DNA from 3 places in the Paenibacillus sp. FSL P4-0184 genome. Region 3 is predicted to be linked to each of the others. Evidence: predicted binding sites of a transcription regulator. Region 3 holds the regulator's gene; each other region holds the start of a gene.

Region 1 (4,417 bases), on a different contig from region 3:
TGGGTACATTTAGGTGATCTAGGCGATTATTTTTACAATGAATTATTTGACGCACCAGACATCGGTACATGCCATCGACGTGGTGTAACTTGGCTGAAAAGTCTTCCTATAACCGATCTAAACGCAGAGATAAAAGAGTTTCTTAGCAGTAGTGGAGTGGTCAAACAGTATAAGGGGCCGATGCCTAGTGCTCGTGTGGATCTGTGGATTACAGGTTCTTCTGATTCAGAGCAAGCGGTGAGTAATCGAATGCATGTGGATGAAGAGACATTATCAATGGCGCTCGATATTTTGAAGGAAGCTCTTGTTAGTGAGAACACCGAACGACGGGAACGAGCAGCGATTGCAATTCTTCAGTATGCTAAGTAGTGAAGAAAGATTTACGCTCCACATCCTTAGTAAAAAAGCGTTCCATCCGAACTTCAAATATCGGATGAAACGCTTTTGTTATATCTATCGATATCTTCCAATAATCCTCAGATAAATTCAACGAATTCATTGACCGGTTTACGATAGCCACGTGGTCTGATTTTATGTTTCTTGTCTTTGCCGATAGTGATCAGCATAACCGGTACCATATGATCGGGTAGATTTAAAGTGGATTGAATCGCTTCCGGATCAAAGCCGATCATCGGGCAGGTATCCCAGCCTTTATCTTTGGCAATCAGCATGAAGTGCATGGCAGAGAGTGAAGCATTCCGAATAGCCTCATCTCTTTGGAAAGCATCATTTCCTTTGTATGCATTGTTAATCGTTTCTATCTCTGCATCATAATCCTCTTGACTCATAGCCCCTAAAGCTTTAAGTCCTCCGAAGATTTCTGGGGCTTTCAGATAAGCATTCTTATCCCCGAGTACCACTATTACCGCTGAGGCGGAGTGGATTTTATATTGACCGTAAGCCGCTTTACGAATCTCTTCTTTTAAATTCTCATCAGCAACCACTTTATAATTGGCATGTTGAAGATTATATGCAGATGGAGCCAATCTGGCGTAAGAGAACATTTCCTCTAGTTCATTCTGAGGGATCTTCACCCCTTCAACAAAATTCATAGCAGACCTGCGGGATTCAATCAAATCTGTAAAAGCGCTCATGAGTTATTCCTCCATTTGTTATGTATTTGCTTGTTAATTATAAATAAGTGATATTTATAAATGAACTAACTATTAGTTACTAACTCAAAATAGCACAGTTAATTATATTCGTCAATGATTAAATTCACTACATTTACATTCAGCTCGCTAAGCACTTTGGAGTGTCGAAGAATAAATACTATGTTGTAAAATATTGGGATGTAAATTAGGATATTAGGATACGAAAAATTTAAATTGCTTTTATTAATGAAAGGGTGGGAATGTTGAACGATACTAGAGAGCAGTTGATAAAAGACTTGCAAAGAATTGAAGAGAACGATTACGAGCTTAGAAGTGGGGAGCAATTAAGGGATTATGTGAAATTGATGCTTGAGTACATAGGAGATCCACAGCCGAAGCTACGAGATGACTTGATCTATTCCACCTTCTACAAATGGATTAACGAGAAACAATGGTTTAGTGATGCGGAGCTTCGTGAACTACTTTTGATTCTCCTTGACGAGCAGCATTTGTTCTATCACATTGGCAGCAAAGGAGATCAGGCTGTGTTCACAAGAACGTTTTCGGTACTGATCGTTGCGCTGATTCTTCAGCGGCATAGGGAACAGGCTTTTTTAGATAGCGCAGAGTGTACAAATGTGAAGGAAGCGCTGATTAGATATTATGAGGAAGAACAGGATTTACGAGGATTTATGCCAGAAGAAGGCTGGGCACATGCTGCAGCCCATGGCGCAGATGCCTTGGATGAACTGGTACTCTGCTCGGAGAGTGATGCTGCAATAAGGGAAGAGGTTTTGGCAGTCATCCAAAGGATGCTTTACAACGATCAGCACATATTTAGCGACGAAGAAGATGAACGGATCGCTACGATTGTAGCTACAATGATAGATCATCATTTACTTCCACAACAATCTATTGTCGACTGGATTCGTAACTTGGAGCAATGTGGGGGGTGGCCGAGAAGCCGCGGCCAGTACGTTGCTCGTGTGAACACCAAAAATTTCGTTCGTTCTCTGTATTTTAGATTGCTACCATTAAAGAACAATCCGGCAATGGTCGAGGCTTTATTGAAAGCGGAGATGAATTTGAATGAATTTACACAATAAGCATTTAATCATCTATGCAAGTATAAATAATATCGAAAATTATGAATGATTTATTTTAATGTAATAAAAATCACAAAACTTTAGAAAAAATCAAAAACTTTGTGACATTTATAACTTGATAAGTGCTATAATAGAAATATGGCGTTATAAGTTTTTATTTTTTTATTACTATTAAGCAGCAAAGCTTATTTGCAGAGGAGATTCGGATATGTCAGAAACAATCACTCAAACACAACCTGAGCAAGAATCACCAAAATTAGCTGTCACTCAAGAACAAATGAATGTTCTAGAGCAGCTATTGAAGCCTGAAGTTCAGGAGTCGTTAACTGTCTTAGTGGAACAGTTGCCAAAATTAACAGAGCTTGTCGGCGTGCTCACAAAGTCATATGACTTTGTTCAAACTGTTGCTGCGGATGAAGTCTTGAAAAGTGATACGGTAAGTGCAATTAAAGAACTTGCTGAACCAGTGGTGCATTCGGCGAAGAATATGGCAGCTACAGTGATCGAAGCGCAAGATCGTGCGAATGAAAATAGCGATGTGATCGGTGTATTTGGTCTTATGAAGATGATGAAAGATCCACAAGCACAGAAGCTTTTCCGTTTCGTAAATGCTTATCTTCAAGTTGCCGGCGAACGCAGTCAACAGAAATAATATTTTTTATATCTCATTCGTAAGGACGGAGGAAACATCATGTCTAAACATATTGTCATTCTAGGAGCAGGTTATGGTGGTCTACTAAGCGCCTTAACTGTACGCAAGTACCTGAAGAAGGACGAAGCTAAAATTACAGTCGTTAATCAATATCCTACACATCAAATTATTACAGAATTGCATCGTCTTGCAGCGGGTAGTGTTGCAGAAGGTGCTGTTGCTATGCCATTAGCTAAGCTTTTTGCAGGTAAAGATATCGACCTGAAAATTGCAAAGGTGAATTCTTTTTCTGTTGAGAACAAACAAATTACACTATCTGATGGTGTGACATTGTCCTACGATGCTTTAGTTGTGGGTCTTGGAAGCACTACGGCTTATTTTGGCATTCCAGGTCTTGAGCAATACAGTATGGTATTGAAATCGGCAGCAGATGCTAACAGAATTCATCGTCATATTGATGAGCGTATCCGTGAATATGCGAAGTCTAAAAATCCAGCGGATGCAAGCATCCTAATCGGTGGCGGTGGCTTAACAGGTGTTGAACTTGTTGGTGAAATCGCTGATGTGTTGCCAACACTCACTAAGAAATATGGCGTGGATCCTAAAGAAATTAAACTGATGCTGGTTGAAGCAGGTCCTAAGATTCTACCAGTATTGCCAGATGCATTGATTGAACGCGCAGTGGCAAGCTTAGAAAAACGTGGTGTTCAATTCTTGACAGGACTACCTGTTACGAATGTAGCGGATAATGTCATTGACTTGAAAGATGGTCAAAAAATTATTGCTAACACCTTCGTATGGACTGGCGGTGTACAAGGAAATCCACTGATTGGTGAGTCCGGTCTTGAAGTGAACCGTGGTCGTGCAACGGTAAATGAATTCTTGCAATCCACATCACACAAAGACGTATTCGTTGCTGGTGACAGCGCCGTTGTCTTTGCCGAAGATGGTCGTCCATATCCACCAACTGCACAAATCGCTTGGCAAATGGGCGAATTGATCGGGTACAATCTTTATGCATACTTGAAGGATAAATCATTTGAATCCTTTAGTCCGATCAACTCAGGTACGCTTGCGAGCTTAGGTCGTAAAGACGGTGTAGCCATCGTTGGTGCTAGCTCAACTCCGCTAAAAGGATTACCTGCAACCTTGATGAAGGAAGCAAGTAATATTCGTTACTTGTCCCACATTAAAGGATTGTTTAGCTTAGCTTATTAATTGTATTTTTGGAAAACCTGCTCTAATTTGAGCAGGTTTTTTTGTTGATCTCTAGTGGTTTCTACCATGAATTGTTAATGATTGTCCTAGTACGTAGTATTCATTTTTGATATACTATATTGGCTAATATTAACAGGGGAAAATAGGGGGAGGATTACGTGATGTTATTCCGACAAAACGATGTCATTCTGTTTCAAGGCGACAGTATAACGGATTGGGGTCGTAATTATGAAGATGCTTCATCGCTTGGTGTAGGTTATGCATTGATGATCGCCGCTCGTCTGGGGCATTTATATCCTGAGAAGAATCTTACGTTCTATAATCGTGGAATTAGCGGCAACCGTGCA
Region 2 (4,417 bases), 2.9 Mb from region 3:
CAATCCGGCCGAATGTGAAGATATCAGCGATGGCATTACCGCCAAGACGGTTTGCACCATGAATGACCCCTGTTACTTCACCTGCAGCGAACAACCCAGGGATGACTTCGCCTTTTTCATTCAATACGCGAGTCTTCTCGTCGATCACCAAGCCGCCCATTGTATGGTGAACGGATGGTACAGCTTTTTCGATGTAGTAAGGGCCTTTTTCAAGAGATTTCAATCCACCGCGATGTTTGAAATCAAGGTCTTTACCTGTTTTCGCATAATCATTTACTTTATTAATCGTTTCTTTCAAAGTGTTCACGTCAATTTTGAAGAAATCAGCTGCCTCTTCAATCGTATCGGCTTTAAAGAGCAATCCTTGTTTAACGAGTTGATCGTATTCGTCTTGATGAACTTCTATCGTTTTACCGATATCCTCAATACCTTGATTCCATAATTGATACGTATATCCGCCCGTTTGGGCAAGAATTGCTTTAGAAATAACGTCACGACGTTCTAATTCCTCAACGAAGCGCTTGCCTTCTTGGTTAATCAGGATCGCACCATCGAAGCGGGAGTCTGCAACCAGGGAAATAACACCTGTCTCAGGATTACAGATTGGATACGTTTGAATACTCTCCATGTTTGTCAGTTTGGCGCCAATCGTTTCTGCCATAACGATACCGTCACCTGTAGATCCTGGTGTATCGGTAGACATATATTTTTCATCCATTTTAGGGTTATACTTTTTACGCATCTCTACATTGGATCCAAAACCACCGGTAGCTATGATGACGCCTTTGTTCGCATGGAATGTGATCTTGTCGCCAGTACCCGAAGTCGCAGTTACACCTGTTACTTTGCCGCTTTCGTCCTTCAGCAAGGTTTCGGCTTTCATATTCGTTTTGATCGTGATTTGATCAGCGTCTGTTTTGGCTTTTAACTTAGTAATCAATTCAACACCTGTATGACCTACAGGAATCAACGCACGTTTTCTGGAATGGCCTCCAAATTGGAACAGATGATCAGGTAAGAACTCTACCTTGATATCATCGCGCAGCCATTCGGCAGATGATAGAGCATTGTCGGCAAGAATACGAACCATCTTTGGATCCCCGAGGTTGTCTCCGCCTTTCATCGTATCATTATAGAACAATTCAGTCGTGTCATCTGTGATGCCTAGAGCACGTTCAACCCAGTTGTCAGGCGCATTCATCTCACCACCAGAGATCAATGTGTTGCCGCCAACAGCTGGCATTTTCTCGAGCAGAACTACATTTGCTCCAGCGCTCTTCGCTTCGATAGCCGCACTAAAGCCAGCACCCCCGGCACCGATGACGACAACATCATAGGTTTGCTCGGCTTCTTCTTTGTCTTTGTTTCCACTGACTGCAGCGCCAGCGACAAGGGTAAGTCCAGACTTCGTAATTGCATCTTGAATGGCTTCGAGATATCCTTTGCTTGTAACCGTAGATCCGCTAACGGCATCAACTTTTGCGCTGTTAGTTGCCATGACATCTTGCTTGAGCTGCGTATAAACAGGTTCTGCAAGTACTTCATTTTCCTTATGCTCTGTTACTTTAATGTCAGTGATCTTGTTATCTAATAAGGAAACTTGTACTTTAATATCGCCATGTTTACCTTGCCCAACTCCTTCAAAGACTTGAACTCCGTTTGCATCTGCAGCGGGTGCTGCATCTTTACCGCCGCAGGCAGCAAGCGTGAACATAAGACTGAGGACTAGTAGAATAGATAACAGCTTTTTCGTGTGAGTTCGCATAATATCTCCTTCATTCTGTTGTGAATTGGTTACATACACTAGGGAGAGGAAGATTTGCTAGGCAAATCCTTTATCTCTAGCCTAGACATGAATGTTATTTCATGTGAAAATATGCACAAGACCTATTATAGATTTAGTACAGCATTATGTATTTGCACAGATTAGCGTTTTTTTGTCTTTTTCGGGCATGTAAGAAACGGATATTGTGAAGGGCTATGATTACAATGAAAACAATTCACTTAAAAATTACGTTAATCGCAGGAAGCTGCTTCTTGCTGCTGTTCATTGCATTGCTTGTAACAATATATTTGGAGATGAACCATACGGTTGTCCCTTTGAATAAGAACTTAACGCAGCAAGTGGTTAATGCACGCAGCGACCAGATCGATTATTGGTTTAATCAGCGCATCGGTGAGATAGACATGCTTGCTTCTCTAGCTTCGGACCATCATTGGACACGAGATGAATTGCTGCAAGAGATTAATAAGTTCGAGGCGAAGAAGCAAGTAGAGTACGAATCCATACGCGTGGTGGATATTCATGGAAATTCCTGGTCAGCAAGGGACAAGCCTTTTTCGATACTAAACCGACCCTACTATCGAAAACTACTGCTAAATTCGGATTCCAATTATGTGGTGAGCAATCCGATCGTATCCAAAGCGAATGCAGCTGAAATCGTCGTCATTCTCTATCGCGTGAATCCATCGGTGAATGATGAGGTAGCTTATATTGCCGCAGCCGTCTCCGTCAAGAAGATGAAGGAGATTGCTCAAGATGTAATGCTATATGACCAGTCAGGCCAGCTTATCATCGATTGCAGAGAGCTGGGGGAAGGAGATGGAGCGGAGGATGCAGCAGATAAGAAGAACATGAGTGTATTTGAGGCTCCAATTCAAAATGTGGAAGGCTGGAAGCTCGTACTCGAAGTACCGAATTCAAGTCTATCGCTAGCGGTGATCAAAACCCAGCGGACTGCATTGCTTGTAGGCGTTCTTATCGGTAGTGCGTTTATCGTCTTTCTGATGCTGCTTGCTTCTTCCATTATTCGTCCAATTCAGTCACTTCGCCAGGTAATGGAAAATGTGCAGAACGGCAACCAAACCATACGAGCAGATGTTACGCGCTCGGATGAGATAGGCGATCTTGGACGAAGCTTCAATGACATGCTTGTTCAATTATACGCTGTGGAGCAGGACCGAAAGGAGATGGAACTCAGACTGATTCATGAGCAGATCAAGCCGCATTTTTTATACAACACATTGGATACGATCCAGTGGATGGCAACGGAACATGGAGCAGACAATGTGGTGGAGATGGTGGAAGCGCTTAGCGCGTATTTCCGATTAGGGCTTGGCACAGGGAGTCCCTACATTCTGCTTGATCAGGAATTGTACCATGTCGAGAGTTATCTTCATATTCAAGGCGTGCGATATGAGGAGATTCTGGACTACGAGCTTCGATATGATGAAAAGCTTGCACAGTGCCAAGTCGTTCGCTTCATGCTGCAGCCGTTGGTGGAAAATGCGATTTATCACGGGATTAAGCCACTTGGGAATCAAAAGTGCAAAATTTCGATTACAGCATATAAACAGGTCGATTATTTGGTCATTAAGGTTGAAAATAATGGGGTTATGATTCCTGAAGAGAAGCTTGAACAGATGAATCAAGCCCTTCTTGATGATACATATGATCGTTCTGCCACAGGCTTTGGGCTATACAGTGTAAACCATCGCATTCGACTAGCTTACGGGGTACCATATGGCCTTGCAGTGAAGAGCGAAGATGGCATTACCGTTATGGTCATTCGAATACCTTTGGAAGGGGAGCGGAATGAAGATGTGGAAGATTGTCATCGTCGATGATGAAACGATCATTCGCAAAGGCTTGCGACAATACATTGAGGAGAGTTCGTATCTTTTTGAAGTTGCAGGAGAAGCGAAAAGTGCAAACGAAGCATTGAATATGGTGGAGGAAGCCCCACCACATGTATGTCTTGTGGACATCAACATGCCGAATATGAATGGGCTCGATCTGATAAATATATTGCGCGAACGCTGCCCGTCGGTTCTGGTTGTCATCATCAGCGGCTACGATAACTTTGAATATGCGCGTCAAGCCGTGCAACTGCAAGCATTCGATTATGTATTAAAACCTGTGCCGAAGAGTGATCTGAACAAGTTGCTTCATAGGATCGATGAGCATCTTCAGGCAAAATATCCTTTGCATTCACATGAAAGCAGGGTGGATAAGGAGCTGGGGCTTCCCGGGTATACAGGGGATGGAACAGTGCTTATCCAAAAAGTGACCGAGTATATTGACAGTCATTATCAGGATCCGGAGCTGTCTATTACTCGAGTAGCAGCGCTATTTCATATCAACCAAACCTATCTTAGCAAGCGTATGAAGCAAGAAATCGGTGCTTCATTCCTTGACTATGTCACCGAGCTTCGGATATCGAAGGCGAAGGAGATTCTGGATGACGTAATGCCGAATATCAAAATCGGGGATCTGGCCGTGAAGGTAGGGTATAAGAGCCAGTACTATTTTAGTCGTGTGTTCAAAAATAGAGTCGGCTCAAGCCCCTTAGAGTACAAAAAGCATCCGTTCGGTTATGGGTAGGGCATCAATTTAGTAGAACGCCACAGCAATTAG
Region 3 (4,417 bases):
GGAGACGCTTCAGCCCGAAGGTGATCTGACTTTCTATCGTCAATTAGCGCTTGCAGTAGGAGACTGGAACGAATTAGCTCCACCTCGAGACGAGCATGCTGAGAATCCACTACACAATTTATCTTTTACAGATTATATGGATGAAGTAACGAAACGACTTAAAGAAACTTTGCCACAGTATGAAAGCCGAGAAGCTCAGGATATTATGATCAATGAGGTGATGACGGCACTTGCCGAAGACAAGCATCTATTGATCGAAGCAGGGACAGGAACCGGTAAATCCCTTGGTTATTTATTGCCTGCCATATACCAAAGCGTACGCACTAATGAAAAAGTCATGGTCAGCACTCATACTATTAATCTGCAGGATCAATTGCGTGAGCGTGATATTCCTTTGTTAACGCAGGTAGTTCCTTTTCCATTTAAAGCTGCAATTTTTAAGGGCAGAGGGCATTATTTGTGTCTTCGTAAGTTCGAACATAAAATTAATAAAAAAGACTTTATAAGTCCGAGGGAAGATGCGCTTACTGCGGCTCAGATGATCGTTTGGCTGACACAAAGTGAATCAGGAGATGACGAAGAGCTCAATCTAAGTGGACGTGGCGGAGATTTTTGGGAGACGGTGGCAAGCGATACCGATTCTTGTCTGGGTCGCTCGTGTCCTTGGTTCCGTAAGTGTTATTATCATCGGGCTAAGCATGAAGCTGGTATTGCAGACGTGGTTATTACGAACCACTCTAAGCTTTTCGCAGATGTTAAGGCTGGGCATCAACTACTTCCGGCTTATGAACATCTTGTAATAGATGAGGCCCATCATCTGGAGGACGTGGCTGGCAAGCATTTAGGCATGCATATGAAGCATTTCACGGTGGCACATACACTATCGCGTCTTTATAAGGATAGTCGAAATGGCCAACTTCCTACACTTCGCCAAATGCTTCAGTCATCAGGCAGTGAGGAAGCTTCTGAATGGAGCGGAGTGATCGATAGAATCTATCCGGACCTTCTTACCGTAAAAGAAACCTGGGATCTGCTTAGTGATAAACTATTCACCCTCTTGCCGGAACGCAGCGATGCAGCGGCGGGAGAAGCCGGCCAGTTAGTCATGCGGTTACTTCCTACCCGTAAACCGAAAGATTGGGATGAATTGGTTGCTTTAGAGAATACTATGAATCTGACATTAAGCGAAATTATCCGTAAAGGTGATAAAATGCTTAATGAGATGCGAGATCAAGAAGGTCAATCTTCCTCAGATAGCCTAGTTACCGATATTAGCGGCTTATTTAAGGATTTAGCTTCTATACGTGAGCAAGTACGGTTTTTTATGGGATTAAATGATGAGAATGTAGTATATTGGCTGGAGGCGAATGGAAATTATCGCAGTAAATCGCTACAGTTGTATGCCGTTCCTGTTGATGTTAGTACTCAGCTTAAGGAGCTGTTTTTCGACAAGAAGAAAAGTATCGTACTAACTTCGGCGACACTCTCTGTCGATAAATCTTTCCAGTTTATGATTGATAATCTCGGACTTAATGAAGCTGCGGAAGAGGGGCGTCTGATGACATCACTCCTGCCTTCTCCCTTTAAGTATCGGGAGCAGGCGCTGTTAGTTATTCCGCGGGATTTCCCAAGTGTGAAGGGTAGTGTAGGCGATGCCCGATTTGTCGATACACTCGTACAGTCACTAGCAGAAGCAGCTATTACAACACGTGGGCGGATGCTTGTCCTGTTTACTTCTTACAAGATGCTACGCCAGGTTTACGATCCTCTGAAAGAGGCTCTAGCCTCACAAGAGATCACGGTGTTAGGTCAAGGCGTGGAGGGGGGCAGCCGTAGCAAGCTGATCCGCCGTTTTCAGGACAGTGCAGCTTCTGTACTGTTAGGAACAAGCAGCTTTTGGGAGGGTGTAGATATTCCAGGTGAAGCATTAACATGCTTGGCCATCGTGAGACTCCCATTTCAACCGCCAAACCACCCCCTAGCGGAAGCGAAGTCTGAGTTATTACAAGCCCAGAAAAAGAATCCGTTTATGAAGTTGTCTGTTCCTCAGGCGGTTATTCGCTTCAAGCAAGGATTTGGGAGGCTGGTACGGACAGCGCAAGATCGGGGTATTGTTATTGTGTATGACACAAGGGTGATCGAATCTCACTATGGGAAGTATTTCCTCTATTCGTTGCCTGGCCCGAAAATGGAGCATATGCTTACGGATCAAATGGTTCCTCGTATAGCGGAGTGGTTGGAAGACGGAGGCGTTTCTTGAAAAGAACGTCATCGATCTTATTAATCACTCTACAAGGAAGGGCGGTATAAGAATACCGCTCTTCCTTGAGACGAGGTGCAGATATTTCGATAGGATTTGAACAGAATATCACTTAAATTAGGAGGTAAATTATGAAATCGGATAAAATATCAGAAGCCGTTGTTCGCAGACTTCCTGTGTACTTGCGTTTCTTGAATGATCTCCAGAAACGTGAAATATTAACCGTTTCCTCACAAGAACTAGGACAAAAACTTGATTTGAATCCTGCTCAAATTCGTAAAGATTTAGCTTATTTTGGAGACTTTGGTAGAAAAGGTATCGGGTATGACGTAACTTATCTTATTGAAAAAATCCGTCATATTCTGAAGCTGGATCAACAATTGAATGTGGCTTTAGTAGGTGCCGGTAACCTTGGACATGCATTATCTAATTACAATGCTTATCTGAAAGATACTATGAAGATTACCGCTATATTTGACTCCTATGCACCTAAGGTAGGGCGGAAAATCAACTCTCTTACCGTTCAACCGATGGAGGAGCTTGGTCAGACGATTCGTGAGCAAGGTATTCGAATTGGGATAATTACTGTGCCTGATTCAGAAGCGCAGAATGTAGCAGATATTCTCATTGAGTCTGGCATCGAGGCGATTTTGAATTTTGCACCAGTGATTCTAAAAACACCATCGAATATCCGGGTTCATGCTGCCGATTTTACAACGGATTTGCAAAGCCTTGCTTATTATTTGAAAGACGGAAAGGAAGAAACCGGAAATGAAGAGCAGTAAAACGATTATTAAGGGCGGGCGTTTTCTTATTCCGGGAACGGATGAGCCGGTTCTGAATGGATATATGACTATTGAAGATGATTTGATCACTTACATAGGAAAAGAAGAGCCTTTAATGGAAGATGATGTGCAAGTTGTTGATGGCAGTCGTCTGCTGTTTATGCCAGGTCTGGTAAACACACATGGCCATGCGGCAATGTCATTGCTTCGTGGTTATGGAGATGATTTAGCACTTCAGGTGTGGCTTCAAGAGAAGATGTGGCCGATGGAAGCGAAATTCACTGGAGAAGATGTATACTGGGGAACCTCCTTGTCGGTACTGGAAATGCTAAAAGGTGGTACTACAACCTTCTTGGATATGTATGATCATATGGATCGAGTAGCAGAGGTAGTCGAATTATCAGGCATCCGTTCCGTATTGATGAGAGGCGTAATCGGATTATGCCCAGAGGAAGTACAAAATCACAAGCTTGCGGAAGCGATTTCTTTTGCACGAAATTGGCATGGTAAGGCTGATGGTAGAATTACGACGATGATCTCGCCACACGCCCCATATACTTGCCCACCGGACTTCTTTGTTAAGTTTGTTCAAGCGGCACATGATTTGGATTTACCGATGCATACCCATATGTCCGAGACCAAACGCGAAGTGGAGCAGAATGTGGTGGATTACGGACTTCGGCCAGTAGCGCATTTAGAGAAGCTTGGAATGTTCACACGTCCGTCTATTGTTGCACATGGCGTTCATTTGAATGATGAAGAGATCGAGATACTGGCGCGTCATGATGTAGGCGTGTCTCATAACCCAGGAAGTAATCTGAAACTTGCTAGTGGAGTGGCTCGGGTTACGGATCTTCTAAAGGCTGGTGTGAAGGTATCACTGGGTACAGATGGTGCGGCAAGCAATAATAACCTGGATATGTTTGAAGAGATGCGTCTTGCAGCCCTCATCCATAAAGGTGTAAGTGGTGATCCGACGGCTGTTCCAGCTCCGGAAGCGCTGCGTATAGCTACAGAGTATGGCGCAAAGTCTATCTTTTTAAATGATGTGGGTAGACTCGCTGTTGGCATGAAAGCGGACTTTATCGCGATTGATATAGACCAGCCGCATTTGCTACCACACACAGATCTGTTGTCTCATGCTGTATACTCTGCCAGTGCCAAGGATGTTGAGCATGTATGGGTGAATGGTAAACAGGTTGTAAAACACGGAGAATGTGTAACGCTAGATGAGGAAGCAATCCGTCGTAAGGCACAAGAATCATTTGATGGACTGCTTAAACGGTAGTCTAAGATCATAACGAATAACTGAAAGGCTGTGACTTTCTGCGATTGCAAAGTTACAGCCTTTTGTGTTTCTGATAATTAGATC

What was found. Region 3 encodes Rex, which represses fermentation and respiration genes when NADH is low (regulators of the CRP and FNR family bind a similar motif). Its sites were predicted from a motif close to TTGTGAAATATTTCACAA; they were not measured.
Region 1: the regulator Rex is predicted to act here: its motif matches at 2,259-2,276, upstream of MKY52_RS24030 (DUF1641 domain-containing protein).
Region 2: the regulator Rex is predicted to act here: its motif matches at 1,867-1,884, upstream of MKY52_RS05760 (flavocytochrome c).

The regions. Positions count from the first base shown of each region.
Region 1 covers NZ_JBBORN010000002.1:524,632-529,048, forward strand. Annotated here, with positions in the region: gene MKY52_RS24015 (hypothetical protein) at 1-369, shown strand, start outside; gene MKY52_RS24020 (nitroreductase family protein) at 477-1,094, opposite strand; gene MKY52_RS24025 (DUF2785 domain-containing protein) at 1,358-2,200, shown strand; gene MKY52_RS24030 (DUF1641 domain-containing protein) at 2,409-2,852, shown strand; gene MKY52_RS24035 (NAD(P)/FAD-dependent oxidoreductase) at 2,892-4,070, shown strand; gene MKY52_RS24040 (SGNH/GDSL hydrolase family protein) at 4,232-4,417, shown strand, end outside.
Region 2 covers NZ_JBBORN010000001.1:1,356,922-1,361,338, reverse strand. Annotated here, with positions in the region: gene MKY52_RS05760 (flavocytochrome c) at 1-1,765, opposite strand, end outside; gene MKY52_RS05755 (sensor histidine kinase) at 1,990-3,627, shown strand; gene MKY52_RS05750 (response regulator transcription factor) at 3,596-4,384, shown strand.
Region 3 covers NZ_JBBORN010000001.1:4,268,879-4,273,295, forward strand. Annotated here, with positions in the region: gene dinG (ATP-dependent DNA helicase DinG) at 1-2,260, shown strand, start outside; gene MKY52_RS18745 (redox-sensing transcriptional repressor Rex) at 2,392-3,045, shown strand; gene MKY52_RS18750 (amidohydrolase) at 3,032-4,333, shown strand.